Regions from separate parts of the Symbiopectobacterium purcellii genome, predicted to be linked through region 1. Evidence: predicted binding sites of a transcription regulator. Region 1 holds the regulator's gene; the other holds the start of a gene.
The links. Region 1 encodes CRP, which controls carbon source genes, mostly activating them, when cyclic AMP is high. Its sites were predicted from a motif close to ATGTGANNNNNNTCACAT; they were not measured.
Positions count from the first base shown of each region.

Region 2: idnO (gluconate 5-dehydrogenase) is a predicted target of CRP. The motif match lies at 934-951, and genes of this name have one in related genera.

Region 1 covers NZ_CP081864.1:4,602,188-4,605,325, reverse strand. Annotated here, with positions in the region: gene argD (bifunctional acetylornithine/succinyldiaminopimelate transaminase) at 1-1,099, shown strand, start outside; gene crp (cAMP-activated global transcriptional regulator CRP) at 1,166-1,798, opposite strand; gene K6K13_RS21475 (OsmC family protein) at 2,115-2,522, shown strand; gene K6K13_RS21470 (phosphoribulokinase) at 2,590-3,138, opposite strand, start outside.
Region 2 covers NZ_CP081864.1:171,335-174,472, forward strand. Annotated here, with positions in the region: gene K6K13_RS00765 (substrate-binding domain-containing protein) at 1-707, opposite strand, end outside; gene idnO (gluconate 5-dehydrogenase) at 1,138-1,902, shown strand; gene K6K13_RS00775 (gluconokinase) at 1,928-2,455, shown strand; gene glpK (glycerol kinase GlpK) at 2,506-3,138, opposite strand, start outside.

The DNA of each region.
Region 1 (3,138 bases):
CGAGTACATCGACTTTGCTGGTGGGATTGCGGTAACGGCATTAGGTCACTGCCACCCTGCGCTGGTGGCGGCGTTAAAGCAGCAGGGCGAAACGCTGTGGCACACCAGCAATATCTTTACCAATGAGCCCGCGCTGCGTCTGGCCAGCAAATTGATCGACGCCACCTTTGCCGAACGCGTGTTCTTTGTTAACTCTGGAGCTGAAGCCAACGAAGCGGCTTTCAAGCTAGCTCGTCACTATGCGATTAAGCGCCACAGCCCGTATAAAACCAAAATCATTGCGTTCTACAATGCGTTTCACGGTCGCACCTTGTTCACTGTCTCGGTCGGTGGCCAGGCGAAATACGCTGATGGCTTCGGACCAAAACCGGCCGATATCGTGCACGTGCCGTTCAACGATCTGGCCGCAGTAAAAGCGGTGATGGATGACCACACCTGTGCCGTGGTGCTGGAGCCGATTCAGGGTGAAGGTGGCATTACACCGGCCACGCCAGAATTCCTCAAAGGCGTGCGTGAGCTGTGCGATCAGCATCACGCTCTGCTGGTGTTTGATGAAGTGCAAAGCGGCATGGGACGTTCCGGCAAGCTGTTTACCTACATGCACTATGGCGTGACGCCGGATATTCTTACCACGGCGAAAGCGTTGGGCGGCGGTTTCCCCATCAGCGCCATGCTGACCACTGAAGAGGTCGCCTCGGTGATGACCGTTGGCGTACACGGTACTACCTACGGCGGTAACCCGCTGGCTTGTGCGGTGGCTGAAGCCGCATTGGACACCATCAATACCCCACAGGTGCTTTCCGGTGTACAAGCACGCCACGAGCGTTTCGTCTCGATTCTTCAGGCGATTAATGAAGAGCACGGTATTTTTGAACAGATTCGCGGTATGGGCCTGCTGATTGGCGCAGAACTGAAGCCGAAATGGCACGGTCAGGCGGGTAAGTTCCTTGCCGCTGCCGCAGAGCAAGGCGTGATGGTGCTGGTCGCTGGGCCTAACGTGGTGCGTTTTGTGCCGTCGCTGGTGATTGATCTGGAAGATATCGATCAGGGCATGGCGCGGTTCGCGCGGGCGGTCGAAGCGGTGGTGAAAGCGGAGTAGCCTAGACTTGTCAAAAGCACGCTGCGCAGTGCACAACGTGCTTTTGTCTCAACGGCGCTGAGGGTATCAGCGTGTGCCGTATACCACGATAGTTTTGCCGTGTGCCGAGATCAGATTCTGATCTTCCAGCATTTTCAGAATACGGCCTACCGTTTCGCGGGAACAGCCAACAATCTGACCAATTTCCTGACGCGTGATCTTGATTTGCATCCCATCCGGGTGCGTCATGGCATCGGGTTGCTTCGCCAGGTTCAACAACGTCTGTGCAATGCGGCCCGTGACATCCAGGAAGGCCAGATTGCCCACTTTCTGGGAAGTCACCTGGAGGCGACGCGCCATCTGTGAGGAAAGACGCATCAGAATATCCGGGTTGACCTGGATCAGCTGACGGAATTTTTTGTAGGAGATTTCAGCGACTTCACAGGCAGTTTTTGCCCGTACCCATGCACTGCGTTCCTGGCCCTCTTCGAACAGGCCCAGTTCTCCAATAAAATCCCCCTGGTTGAGGTAGGAGAGGATCATTTCCTTGCCTTCTTCATCCTTGATCAGCACAGCTACTGAGCCTTTCACGATGTAGTAAAGCGTTTCTGCCTTTTCACCTTGGTGAATTAGCGTGCTCTTCGATGGATACTTGTGAATATGACAATGAGAAAGGAACCATTCAAGAGTCGGGTCTGTCTGCGGTTTGCCGAGAACCATTCGCTGTTATCCTCTGTTGTAATTCACTGCGCAAATTACAGGGTTCAGAGTTCCCTGTACGGCGTATTAACGTGCTAGTAGTAAAAATTCCGTGTTGGCGGACTGACGTCAGGGAATATACTGGCCTCTGTATGGCGACGTCACGACCCGTTCTGACCGTCAGCTTAAAACTGAAGGAACGGATTCTATTCCTGTTTGTAACACAGCTTGACGAGCCTGTCTTGTGTTGTCTCGCTTCAGCATGATTAAGCTCTAGTTATCGGCGGTTTTTATATATAACAGTGAGTAATTTTCGAATAAATTTGAGGAGTTGTGGATGCAAGCGCGCGTAAAATGGGTCGAAGATCTGACCTTTCTCGGTGAGTCGTCATCCGGGCATCAGATCCTGATGGATGGCAATGCTGGCGATAAAGCGCCCAGTCCGATGGAGATGGTGTTGATGGCGGCAGGAGGCTGTAGCGCCATTGATGTGGTGTCCATTTTGCAAAAGGGCCGCAATACCATTACCGGGTGTGAAGTCAAATTATCCTCCACGCGTCGTGAAGAAACGCCGCGTCTGTTTACCCATATCAACCTGCATTTTGTCGTCACGGGCGTAGGGCTAACGGATAAGGTGGTTGAACGAGCCGTATCGCTGTCGGCGGAGAAGTATTGTTCAGTGGCGCTAATGTTAGAAAAGGCGGTGAAGGTCACGCATAGCCACGAAATCGTCGCTGTCGCCTAGTTTCTTCATAGTCGAATAGCTTTCTTCGTTGTCGCATCGTTTTCTGGCGGGCTGCGTGTGTTTTATCTCAGCCCGCGCTACGCCCTTCTGCCAGCCGTTTTACCAACGGTGCCATGATCAGTTCCATGGCGAGCCCCATTTTTCCCCCCGGCACCACCAAGGTATTGATGTGTGAAATAAACGAGCCTTGCAGCATGGCCAGCAGGTAGGGATAGTCAATATGCTCGACGCCCTGGAAATGGATCACCACAAAGCTCTCGTCCAGCGAAGGGATCGCCTTGGCCGCAAAGGGGTTTGAGGTATCAATCGTCGGTACGCGCTGGAAGTTGATGTGGGTGCGAGAAAACTGCGGCGTGATATAGGTAATGTAATCCTCCATGGAACGCACCACAGAATCCATCACGGCTTCACGCGAGTGACCGCGTTCGTTGATATCGCGCACCAGCTTTTGAATCCATTCCAGATTGACGATGGGAACCACACCGACCAGTAGGTCAACGTGCTGGGCAACATCGTACTGGTCAGTGACCACGGCACCGTGCAGCCCCTCATAAAACAGCATATCGGTAGGATGCTGCATCGGCTCCCACGGGGTAAAGGTGCCGGGCACCTGATT
Region 2 (3,138 bases), 510 kb from region 1:
TACATCTGACGTATCAGTGCCAGCATATCAGCGCCAATGGATACCGATGAGACCTTGTTGGGCGAAATTTGCATCGGTTCTAATCCCGCTTCCTGCATGGCGCGGCTATAGCCCTGATAGCGCTTACGGTCGCGCACATCGGACATGGAACCAAAGTAGAGCACGTGGCGTTTACCGCTAGCCAGAATTGCCACCGTCATATCATAGGCGGCCTGCGTATTGTTGAACCCGACCACAATGCGGCCTGGCAGCGGCTCCAGATCCATCACCTGAGCGACGGGAATATTGGCGGAATCGAGGTATTTGTTGGCGCGCAGCGTGTGCTCGGAGTCGGTAAGAATCAAGCCGGCGATGTTACAAGACAGCAGGTTAACGATCTGCTGTTCTTCCCGTGTCTTGTCGTAGTTGTAATTGACCACCAGCGTTTGGTAGCCGTTCAGCGCGGTAACCGATTCAATCCCGGCCAACAGATCGGAGAAAATCTGGTTATTAAAAGAGGGCACCAGAATGCCGATGCGCGGGGCAGGCGCTTGTGTCGCCTCTTTGCGCTCATCGGGGGTGTAATTCACTTCTGCCATCACCTGGGCGATGCGCTGGGCGGTTTCAGGCGAGACTTTATCCGGCGTACGCAGATAACGACTGACGGTCATCTTGGTGACGCCTGATAATTGTGCGATGTCCTGTAACGTAACGCGCTGGTTCTTCATGCAGGAAAGCCCGAGTGTCGCCTGATTCAAAACGAGGATTATGCACTGCCGCTCTGGAAAAAGGAAAGCGTGTTACTGGAATACCTCTCGTAACATGGCGATGAGAGCGAAAATAATAAGTGTTTTTCGTGTGTTAGCCTGTGGGAAACAAACGGTAGCCGATATTCCAGTGGAAATACGCGCAACGGATCACGTAAAGAGTAACCTCCTTTCGTAACATGATATTGAGTGATCTTCCTCACAGTTTTGCTGGCAATAAACCGGTTTGATAATAAGGCGTCTGGCATTGGCGATGTTATTTGTGCCGCTGTTATTTTTCACGACAGCGGCGCTCCACATTATCACTTATTGAGCCCTCTTCTCAGTGGGTTTTGAGTTCCTTATCGCTATCAATAGGACATGCCGTTCTATTATTTATCGGGAAAGCATAATGAAAGATCTTTTTTCGTTAACGAATAAAAAAGTCCTTATTACCGGTTCAGCACAAGGTATTGGTTTTCTGTTGGCCAAAGGGTTAGCCGAGCAAGGTGCCGATATTATTATCAATGATATTACCGACGATCGTGCTGAACATGCTGCCAGCCAATTACGTGATGCCGGATTTGTGGCCTATGCCTGTGCTTTTGATGTGACCAACGGTCAGGCCGTAAATAACGCCATTGCTGATATTGAGGGAAATATTGGCGCAATCGACGTGCTGATTAATAACGCGGGTATCCAACGCCGTCACCCTTTCACTGAGTTTCCTGAAAATGAGTGGGATGCAGTGATCGACGTCAATCAGAAATCCGTGTTTCTGGTTTCTCAGGCGGTATCTCGCTTTATGGTGAAACGGCAACGCGGTAAAATTATTAATATCTGTTCAATGCAGAGTGAGCTTGGGCGAGATACGATTACGCCTTATGCTGCCTCAAAAGGGGCGGTAAAAATGCTGACGCGGGGTATGTGCGTTGAGCTTGCGCGTTATAACATTCAGGTCAACGGCATTGCGCCGGGCTATTTTAAAACCGACATGACCAAAGCGCTGGTTGAGGATGAAGCCTTTACCCAATGGCTGTGTAAACGTACCCCCGCGGCGCGTTGGGGTAACCCGGAAGAGCTGATCGGTGCGGCGGTTTATCTCTCCTCACGCGCCTCTGATTTTGTTAACGGACATTTGTTGTTTGTGGATGGCGGCATGCTGGTTGCCGTTTAAACACGCAATGTAACAAGGAGCCGTTATGGCAGGACAATGCGTGGTGATCATGGGCGTATCCAGCACAGGAAAATCGAGCGTGGGTGCGCGGTTGGCACAGCGGTTAGGGGCCAAGTTCATCGATGGTGACGATCTGCATCCGCGTCACAATATACTCAAGATGTCGCAGGGGCAGGCGCTGAATGATGATGACCGTGAGCCTTGGCTCGAGCGGTTGAACGATGTGGTCTTTAGCCTGCAACAAAAGAATGAGACAGGTATTTTGGTCTGCTCATCGCTGAAAAAACGCTACCGCGATCGGCTGAGAAAAGATAATCATGGCATCACCTTTCTCTGGCTGACAGGCGATTACGCGCTGGTGCTAGCGCGTATGCAGCAGCGCAAAGGCCATTTCATGCCGGAAAGTTTGCTCAAAAGCCAGTTTATGGCACTGGAAACGCCGCAGGCGGACGAACCGGATGTGGTGGCGGTCGATATTGCCTCACCCGTCGACGGCGTGGTACAGCGCTGCATCAATGCGCTGACGCCTGAGCGATTACCCGTTGCCGGTTAATAAAAAAGGGCGCAGCTATCGCTGCGCCCTTTTTGTTTTCCCTACGGGAATTATTCGTGATCTTCCCACGCTTGAGCACGCGCCACGGCTTTCTTCCAGCCGCTGTAACGATAGTTACGCTCCACGGTTTCAATGCTGGGGCGGAATTCACGTTCAATCGTTGCCTTGCTCTTCACTTCATCCAAATCATTCCAGAAGCCAGTAGCCAGACCTGCCAGGAACGCGGCACCCAGTGCGGTGGATTCGCGCACTTCAGGGCGTTCTACGCGGGTGCCGAGGATATCGGACTGGAACTGCATCAGGAAGTTGTTGGCAACGGCACCGCCATCAACGCGCAGTGATTGCAGACGTGTGCCTGAATCCGCCTGCATCGCATCCAGCACGTCACGCGTTTGATAAGCAATGGATTCCAACGTAGCACGGATGATGTGGTTGGAATTCACGCCGCGCGTCAGGCCGAAGATGGCACCACGGGCATACGGGTCCCAATAAGGTGCGCCCAGTCCGGTAAAGGCCGGGACAACGTAGACACCGTTAGAATCTTTCACTTTGGTGGCGAAATATTCGGAGTCCATGGATTCACCGATCAGTTTCAGCTCATCACGCAGCCATTGGATAGAGGCACCGCCCACGAATACGGAACCTTCCAGCGCGTAGTTCACTTCGCCACGCGGACCGCAAGC